One region of the Cytobacillus sp. QJM3NY_8 genome, then DNA from elsewhere that is predicted to be linked to it. Evidence: riboswitches for the same ligand, from Rfam matches in the RefSeq annotation. Region 1 holds a riboswitch; each other region holds the start of a gene.

Region 1 (3,283 bases):
AGCTGGCTTCTCATGATGGATTTCATTATATCGATGGCAGGCACTTTTTCCCTTGATAGATTCGGGTTATCTATACACTCTTTATATTTCTGGCGGAATGAACCTTCGCCTTCACCTTCATCATAAAAATCCTCCAGTGAAAAGCCCATTACCTTGCGGACTTCATGGGGATCAAATAAATACCAATATCCCCGGCTTTCCACTTTTTCCATAAACAAATCCGGAATGCAGACACCTGTGAATAAATCATGTGTCCGTTGCCGTTCATCTCCATTATTAAGCTTTGCATCAAGAAACGAGAAGATATCTTTATGCCAGACATCCAGATAGACGCTTATAGCACCCTGCCTCTGTCCAAGCTGATCAACACTGACTGCTGTGTTATTCAGCTGCTTCATCCAGGGAATCACACCTGAAGATGCCCCCTTAAATCCTTTAATATCACTTCCTCTGCTGCGGATCTTCCCTAAATATACTCCGATTCCCCCGCCATTTTTAGACAGTGATGCAATATCGGTATTGCTGTCATATATAGAATCAAGACTGTCATCAACAGTCTCAATGAAACAGCTTGAAAGCTGTCCCCAGTTTTTCCCTGCATTAGCGAGTGTTGGCGTGGCAACAGTCATATACAAACCACTCATTGCCCAGTAAGCTTCTTTAATGAGTTCAAGCCGCTTACCCTTCGGCTCCCTTTTCATCAGCACCATGCTGATGATCATGAACCGTTCCTGTGGAAGCTCATAAAGATTTTTCTGTTTGTCCCTGGCAAGATATCGGTCAGCCAGCATTTTCAACCCCAAATATGTAAATAAGCGGTCATTTTCTTTCTTTATGAATTGGGCAAGTTCATTTATCTCATCCTTTGAATACACATCTAATAAATCCTGGTCATAAATTCCTAAAGCCGTCAGCCGTTCAATTAACGTATAAAAATGTTTGTAGCAATCATCCGGCTGGCATTCTCTATTTTTTCCTGACTCAGTATAGAGCTTCTTAAGAAGCAGACGTGACGCGGCAAAAGTCCAATCAGGCTCATCAATACTTATAAAAGATAAACAATCCAGTATAAACTGGTCATACATTGCTTCCGCTCCCAGCTGGCTCATTTCTTCATACCTTTTTAATAGGTGCTCTATGCCGAGCTGTGGAAATTCTGTCTTAAGTTCTTCTAAAATTTCTATCGGTTGTATGGTTTGGACCATCTTACTTCCTCCTAAAGGCAAAATAAAAATCCGCCCGGAAAATGAGCGGATCAAACGATAGTATAATAGCTGGAAGAAGATGAATAAACGGCCATTACGCGATCGTTTCATCATCTCAATCCCCGAAGATATGAAACTTTCGATCGCCCTGGCAGGTCTCCTGGCTTGTGCTTCACTCTACTTAAAGCCCTTCCCATACAAACGCCATAAAGCGTTTTGTACAGTGGCATGCTCTTTTCGTCTGCACTTACAGTTGCGGGGACAGCTTCGGTTCTACACCGAATTCCCTATTAAGTCCTCATAGGACACCAATCACGATCTATATGTAGTTTTTATTCTTTTTAATATATACTATATATTGTAGATGATTCTATCATATGGAGAAATAGATTACAAATTTTTAATCGTTAATGGACGAAAAAGAACAGGGGGATATTCCCTCTGTTCTTTATTTCTCACTCATGATTTTCCATTTCAATATCATGAGATACCGGCTCAGGGGTAGCCCAAAATGAATCATATACAGCATACCCTGCCATTACAAGAACGAGATACGCAATCGCTGCACCTGCCCATTTTTTCATTTTATCTGCTCCTTTTAATTAAACGTTTTTTCATTTATCGCAGTCTAACGGACAGTATGACCCCACTACAGGGCTCAGAGGAGTCCATGGAGGATGAGTGGGTCAACTGCCCATTGAGGCCCGATTTGTTCAACTAACAATCAGCAGAGAAAAAGAATTCCCGCTGATTGAAGTTTCACTTTATTTTTACTCTTTGTAAACGAAGTGCGTTTAAAACGACAGATACGGAGCTGAACGCCATTGCGGCGCCGGCAAGCCAAGGTGCAAGGAACCCTAATGCAGCTACTGGGATGCCAAGGGTATTGTATGCAAATGCCCAGAAAAGATTTTGTTTTATATTCCTTATGGTTTTTTTGCTCATTAGGATGGCGTCTGCAATACTATTTAAATCCCCTCTCATTAGCGTAATATCAGCTGCTTCCATCGCAACGTCTGTACCGGTTCCGATCGCCATACCAATATCAGCTACAGCAAGTGCAGGTGCATCGTTTATGCCATCGCCGACCATAGCTACTTTTTTTCCCTGGTTCTGAAGTTTTTTTACTTCTTCTGCCTTGCCTTCAGGTAGAACCTCTGCAATTGCAGAGTCTATGCCCACTTCATCAGCTATTGCCTGAGCCGTACGTTTGTTATCTCCCGTAATCATAATGACTTCAATGCCCAGTTTCCTTAAGCGTTTGATTGCATCTCTGGATGTTTCCTTTATTGTATCCGCAACTGCCACGATACCTGCATATTTGCCATCAACCGCGACAAGCATTGCCGTTTTTCCATTTTCCTCCAGTTTTTCCATATCAAGTTTGGCTGACTGGACATTAACGTCGTATTTGTCCATTAATCTTCTTGTACCTATCAGGAGATCTTTTCCATCCACTCTCGCTTTTATTCCATACCCCGGAATAGCTTCAAATTCAACTGGATTAAATAGCATGATTCCTTTATCCTTTATTCCCTTTACTATCGCTTCAGCCAATGGATGCTCAGACTGTTTCTCCGCTGACCCTACAAGCTGGAGAAATGTTTTTTCTTCAACGTTGTGTTCTATAATCACATCTGTTAATACCGGTTTGCCATGTGTAACTGTTCCAGTTTTATCAAGAACGACTGCAGTGATTTCGTGCGTGAGCTCCAGGTGCTCTCCGCCTTTGAAGAGAACCCCATATTCCGCTGCCCGGCCTGAGCCGGCCATTATAGAGGTTGGCGTCGCCAGACCTAGAGCACATGGACATGCAATTACCAGGACAGCAATCAATTTTTCGAGTGCTTCTGCAAAATTTCCAGGACTTACCCATATATACCACACCAGGAATGTAACCACTGCTATGGCCACTACAATGGGAACGAATATCCCAGAGATTCTGTCTGCCATTCGCTGTATAGGGGCTTTTGAACCTTGCGCTTCTTCAACCACTTTAATAATCTGTGACAATGCTGTATCTTTGCCGACTTTAGTGGCTTTAATTTTCAGGAAGCCATTTTTATTAATGGTGGACC
Region 2 (3,283 bases), 620 kb from region 1:
GCATGGCTGTCTGCTTCTGTCCCAATTGGCTTTGTAATGGGTGCATTAGTTAGTTCATATTTTGGGATAGCAGATCGTTTTAATCCCCGAAAGGTTCTTGCCGTTTCAGCGTTTCTGGGTGCGCTATTGAATGCCTTGCTTTTATTGGCAGATCAGGCTTTTTTCGGTATTCTGCTTAGGATATTAACCGGTGTATCACTCGCTGGTGTATACCCGACAGCTGTTAAAATTTTATCTCAATGGTTTCCGAAAAAACGCGGGCTTGCAGTTGGTATATTAATAGCCGCCTTAACTCTAGGATCCTCTTTGCCACATTTTATTGTTATATTCTCTTCTTCTTTAAATTGGCAATTAGTGATTATTTGCAGTTCAATATTGGCTCTCCTGGCAGCTGTAATTGTCAATTGGGTTTTAACAGATGCTCCAGTAACAACGAAAAAATTACCTTTCTCTTTTAAATTAATAAAAAAGGTAGTTTCGAATAAACCAGTAATGCTTGCGAACTACGGTTATTTTGGGCATATGTGGGAATTGTATGCGATGTGGACGTGGATTCCCATCTTTTTGACTGCTAGTTTTACAAGCTATTCTCCAGGGATTCCTCCCTGGTTCATTGCATTGTCCTCTTTTATTATTATCGGAATTGCAGGGGGGATTGGCTGTGTAGCAGGCGGGCTAGTCTCAGATAAAATTGGAAGAGCAAATCTAACGATTATTTCTATGTGTATCAGTGCCATTTGCTGTATCTTGATTGGCTTTACTTTTGGTCAATATATTTGGTTAACTCTACTCCTTTCTATCATTTGGGGAATGTCTGTCATCGCAGATTCTGCCCAGTTTTCTGCCGCAGTTTCAGAAGTTGCAGAAGTTGAGTATGTAGGAACAGCCCTGACTTTTCAAATGTGCATTGGTTTCCTGATCACTATATTTTCTATAAATTTAATCCCAATTATACAGAGGTTAGTTGGCTGGGAGTGGGTCTTTGCCTGTTTAGCGATTGGACCAATTATTGGCATGGTATCTATGGTCCAGTATAAACGGCATGATTTTAATAATGTCAAAGGGACAATCGGTCATTTTAAATAAATTAAACAACATCTATTTGGTCTAACTTTGTGAATTATATCCCAGCAAAAATTAACTCCTGAATAGCAGAAATAAGGTCTTTTTACCAAATCCTATTTCAAAAAGTCAAAGGCATTAACATAGCATTTAAAAAATTAAGAAAAAAATAATATGTCAAAATTGGTCATTATATGTTATATTAGTAAAAAATTAATATATCAATTTGAATAAGTGCTCACTTTGGTGAGGTAAAAGGGAAACCAGTGAAAGTCTGGTACAGCCCCCGCTACTGTAAAAGCTGATGAAATTACAATGCCACTGAGAAATCGGGAAGGTGTAAGAGTAAGAAGAAGCTTAAGTCAGGAAACCTGCTTATTTAAACGACACTTGCTTTTCGGAGGGAGAAGTATAGGCGGGACAATTATGATCAATTGTTTTTGAGTTTCAGTATGCTAATTTTTATACTGTCATTTCATATGCCTGTATTCCTTTGAAAAGGAGTGCAGGCATTTTTTATTTGGCAAGAAGCAATGAATTTTGAGAATTGTCCGGCGCAGGGCGCCTGCTAAGAGCAGCACGGCAGCAGGCAAGGCGCATGTGCTTTTCTTAATTGGAGGTTACCTATGAAGAAGGGAAAAATCTTTGTTGTCGGCTTCGGTCCGGGCGATCGTGAGCATATAACCAAACGGGCTGTGGATGCGCTGCAGCAGAGTGATTGCATTATTGGCTACAAAACTTACGTAGATCTGATCATGCCATTCGTTACAGCAAGTTCCATTGTGAGCACGGGGATGACTGAGGAGGTATCCCGTGCGCAGGATGCAGTGAAAAGAGCGGAAGCCGGCCATATTGTTTCCGTGATATCGAGCGGTGACTCGGGTGTATACGGCATGGCTGGCTTAGTGTATGAAGTGCTGATCGAAATGGGCTGGACGGAAGAAGAAGGAATCGAAGTGGAAATTGTTCCGGGCATCTCTGCGATTAATTCATGTGCGAGTTTACTGGGGGCACCTGTCATGCATGACTCCTGCACCATCAGTCTGAGTGATCATTTAACACCCTGGACTGTGATCGAAAAGCGCATTGAAGCAGCCGGGATGGCGGATTTTGTCATCGCATTATATAACCCGAAAAGCGGCAGAAGGACACGGCAGATTGTCGAGGCACAAAGGATCCTATTAAAATATCGTTCTCCTGATACACCAGTGGGTCTTGTGAAAAGTGCTTACCGCGAGAATCAGAATGTCATTCTGACTACACTGGCGGAAATGCTTGATCACGATATAGGCATGCTGACAACGGTTGTGATCGGGAATTCCTCCACTTTCTTTTATGACAATAAAATCATTACGCCTCGCGGATATCAAAGAAAGTATACGCTCGGTGAAGAGAAGCAAAGCTTAAAGCCGCATCAGCGTTTAAAAAAGGAAGCGGAGCCATGGGCATTAAATCAGGAAACCGGGGAAGCACAGGCCGGCTACGAGCAGATCCAGAGAAGAAAACAAGAAGCCAGCTCAATGGATATGGCTTTAAAGGCTTTATCGATGGCAACGAAATCGGGGATTGACCAAACACATTTGGTGCAGCAGCCAATCGAAGATATTTTTGAATTTGCAGTAACGCCTGGGGTTGCCAATAAATTTATTACACCAGACCAAATGCGCGTATTGGCAGAAGCTGTTGGCGAGAAAGGCACCATGGAATATACACCGGATCACCGATTTTTAATCAAGATTCCAACTGGACGGCCTCAGTCGATTGTGGAAAAACTCGAACAAAGCCAACTGACAGTCATGCCAGTGGGCGATGTTCTAAATGTAAAAGCCTGCGATTTTTGCTACGGGGAGAAAGCAGAATCCATTCCATATGCAGAGAAAATTGCAGCTGAACTGGGGGGCTTAAAGCTTCCAAAGGAACTGCATATTGGTTTTAACGGCTGCGGTATGGCCTGTTATCGGGCCGTATTTGATGATATCGGCATAGTTTACCGCAAGAAGAAGTTTGATCTATTTATCGGGGCAAAGCCGGTTGGCCGTACAGCCCATGCTGCCCAGCCGGTGGCAGAGGGAATTGAGCCCGATCAGCTGGTGCCGTTATTAAAGGAGATTATCGAAGAATACAAAGAAAATGCGCATCCAAATGAACGGCTTTTTAAATATTTTAAGCGTGTGAAAAAAATTCAGTATTTTACCTATCAGGATATGAGCTCCAAGATCGA
Region 3 (3,283 bases), 1.9 Mb from region 1:
AAACAGCACCTAGTGAAGCCCCGGATGAAACCCCAATTGTATATGGATCTGCCAGCGGATTTCTTAATAAACCTTGAAAGGCGGCTCCCGCAATTGCAAGAGACGCCCCTACTAAGCCAGCCAGCAAAACGCGCGGCAGGCGAATATTCAAAATGATATTTGAATGCATAGCATCCGTGTTTCCCAATGAAATAAAAGGAAATAGCTCAGCGCTTATTACTCTGATAATCGTCATGGGGTGAACAGACACTGTTCCAATTGAAATCCCCATCAGCATGGCTAAAAGCAGGAAAGCCGCTGCTGTTAGATAAGCTAAAAATTTATTATTTAAATACGTCCGGATATACTGCTTTTGCAAGTTCCTCGACTCCTTCAATAATACGAGGGCCAGAGCGGGTTACCATATCGGAATCAACATCGGCAACATGCTTATTTTTTACTGCGGTTATATCCTGCCAGCCATCCCTTTTCATTACATTGCCAGCAGCATCCTCAGTGTAATAGCCATGAGTTGTGATGATTACATCCGGATTCCGTTCGATAATCGCTTCCGGATCCATTTTCGGCCATCCTTCTTCGGAAATGATATTTTCTGCATTGATGGCACTTAGCATTTCATCCATAAATGTTTTTGTACCTGCTGTATAGATTTCAGGAGCAGGTGAAACTTCCACGAAAACCGATTTGCGGTCTTCTTCTTTTATGCCCTGAGCTTTTGTTTTGATTTCCTCGAGCTTGCTCTTCATATCTGAAACAAGCTGCTCTGCTTCATCCTTCTCTCCCGCTGCGGTTCCAACCATTTCAATGGATTCAAAAACCTGATCAAAGCTCTTTGCATCATTGACAACAAGGACGGTCACACCTGCATCCCTTAATTGCTGAAGGCCAGCTTCGGAATTATGTGCGCTTGACGCGTGAGCAAGGACAAGATCCGGTTTTAAAGAAATAATTTTCTCGACATTAAATTCCATGCCGCCAATCTTTTCTTTTTCTGTGGCTTCGGGCGGGTAGTTATCAAAATCGGAGACTCCGACAACTTCTTCGCCAAGCCCCAATTCAAAAACAATTTCGGTGTTGCTTGGAATCATGGAAACGATTCTTTCGGGCTTGGATTCGATGACGATTTCATTATCAAGAGCATCCTTTATCGTAACAGGAAAAGCAGCCTCTTCCCCGCCAGTATTCTGCCCTTCCTCAACCTTTTTCTCTTCTTTAGGCTGTTCAGCACTCTCGCCGCAGCCTGCTAGCACTCCTGCAGCCAGAAGCATCGTTAATAAAAATGCATAAAACTTTCTCATACTCAGCAATCCTCCTAGAACTTTCGACAAAATTCGGGTGGTGTCTAACACCATCTTAAAAAATAAAAGGCTGGTTCTCATAAGATTTTTTAGCTTACAAACCTAGCGCGTTGATTTCCGCTGCAGGCACTTGCTTTCCGGGGGAGAGATGAGAGCCTCCTCGGCTTCGCCTGTGGGGTCTCTCACTTCCCTCACTTCCCGCAGGAGTCAAGTGCCCTCCGCTGCAATCAACTCAGTGGCAGAAACTAAGTTAGCCACCCATAGACTTTTAGAAACAACCAAATAAAAAACATCCCCTCGGACGGCAAGGAGATGTTGGCATGGTCATTTATCAATTAGTGCAGAAAGGATGGCCGGACCAAACACCTCCCTATCCTCGTAGGTTTATGGGTGCTTAAGAATCAGGCAGGTCTCCTGGCTCATGGTCAATGCGTTCTGCTCCTTCCCATACATTCCTGTACAGTGGATTTACAGACAGCTTCCATTTACAGTGGCGGGACCGCGCTGGAATTTCACCAGCTTCCCTATTAAGTCTTCAAAAGAGCCTGTTTTAAAACCCTTTTGAGAAGACACCTGTTCTATGCGGATATAAAATTTTCTATCTCCGATTATACACCATCACGCAGAAAAAGTAAGAGAATTTTGCTGAATGTTGTAAAAAAGTTCAGAATTCTAGCGCGAGTATATTTTCCATTCCCTTGTTTTCTTATCAAACACAATCTTCGCCTCACATGGCTCTTTCACAATGGCCTCATACTCGTCATACATATCATCCATATTCGCAAAGTCGCCAATAATCCAAATAGGAATTTCTATCCGGACCCGATTCTGTTCGATATCCTTAATGGAAAGTACCGCTCCCTCTTTCATAAGAGACTTTAAGGAAGGCAGGACATCTCTGGTGATAGGAGGATACGTCTTTTTCTTTTTTATGCCAAGGAGCGTTTTTTCGACTTTCATCTGTCCCATTTTACCGGGGATTACTTCCCCAAGCATGCGGTAAAAATCGTTCAGATCGCGATAATATGTACGGTTAAACCAGCCATCATCATGGGCCAGGTACACATAGCGATTGCTCAGATAATTGTAAAAAGGCGGCTTAAGATGTTCCTTGACATGGCCGAGATAAAGAAGCTCAGCAATTGTCTGGCCGGGAAGCTCATTCACCGCTTCCTCTTCCTCGAAATCAATCCAGCAAAAATCGCCATAGCCATATACATCATCCTCAACCAGCCTGCCCAGCTTGTCCCTTGACACATAATCGAACATCGTGTGGGTATTAAAGTCCCCATGTTCAAAACGATGCTTTAACAACAGCAGATTGTTAATAGAATCGGAAAGAGTTTGGGCAAACTCTGCAAACTCAATTCCATAAGTCATCACATACTGATCCTGTTCATTAAGATGGATGTAGATGAGATCACGAATAGCATGATTCCTTCTTTTCAATGACGAAACCTCCGAACCGTTACCCAAAGTGGTGTTTTCAAAGAAAAGCACTGAGCTAGACAGATAAGAATAGCGCAAGCGCCTTCACAAATTAGTAAAAAGACAGCTTCTTTTTGAAACTGCCTGTTAAACATCCAGTATTTTATTCTCTTATTGTAGCAAAAATAACTGAAAATATCTTTGCCGATGAGAAAAAATTTTAAATTGCAGCCTGCCCGGTTTTTTGAAAATACAGGAAACCATCATGCTGATTCATTCGTCTAACTACATGCAGAGAAAAAATGTATTCTGTTCTCCATTGTAAGGTTTATTTTTCTTTGTTAGGATAAAAATGTAAAAAGGTACAGAAACCAGGTGTATACAAATGAACAAGAATAATAGATTCTCAGACCGGTTCGATTGGACGTTATGCTTTCTTCTGCTGCTATTTTTCCTCATCAGCTGCATCGCTATTTACAGCGGACAATCCTCCAATCAATATGAAGGGAATTTTGTCGTCTCACAAATAAAAAATTATGTTGTCGGAGCTATCATTG

Evidence for each region. Region 1 has a riboswitch for cobalamin ahead of AC0VZ9_RS18500 (ribonucleoside-diphosphate reductase subunit alpha). Riboswitches for the same ligand answer to the same signal wherever they lie in the genome.
Region 2: another riboswitch for cobalamin. It lies ahead of cobJ (precorrin-3B C(17)-methyltransferase); the one in region 1 lies ahead of AC0VZ9_RS18500 (ribonucleoside-diphosphate reductase subunit alpha).
Region 3: another riboswitch for cobalamin. It lies ahead of AC0VZ9_RS01225 (ABC transporter substrate-binding protein); the one in region 1 lies ahead of AC0VZ9_RS18500 (ribonucleoside-diphosphate reductase subunit alpha).

What each region holds. Positions count from the first base shown of each region.
Region 1 is NZ_CM149681.1:3,598,353-3,601,635, forward strand. Features, by position in the region: gene AC0VZ9_RS18500 (ribonucleoside-diphosphate reductase subunit alpha) at 1-1,205, opposite strand, end outside; cobalamin riboswitch at 1,340-1,533, opposite strand; gene AC0VZ9_RS18505 (hypothetical protein) at 1,661-1,789, opposite strand; gene AC0VZ9_RS18510 (heavy metal translocating P-type ATPase) at 1,965-3,283, opposite strand, start outside.
Region 2 is NZ_CM149681.1:2,974,569-2,977,851, reverse strand. Features, by position in the region: gene AC0VZ9_RS15475 (MFS transporter) at 1-1,086, shown strand, start outside; cobalamin riboswitch at 1,278-1,455, shown strand; gene cobJ (precorrin-3B C(17)-methyltransferase) at 1,689-3,283, shown strand, end outside.
Region 3 is NZ_CM149681.1:221,623-224,905, reverse strand. Features, by position in the region: gene AC0VZ9_RS01230 (FecCD family ABC transporter permease) at 1-358, opposite strand, end outside; gene AC0VZ9_RS01225 (ABC transporter substrate-binding protein) at 324-1,298, opposite strand; cobalamin riboswitch at 1,686-1,890, opposite strand; gene AC0VZ9_RS01220 (hypothetical protein) at 1,971-2,747, opposite strand; gene AC0VZ9_RS01215 (FtsW/RodA/SpoVE family cell cycle protein) at 3,112-3,283, shown strand, end outside.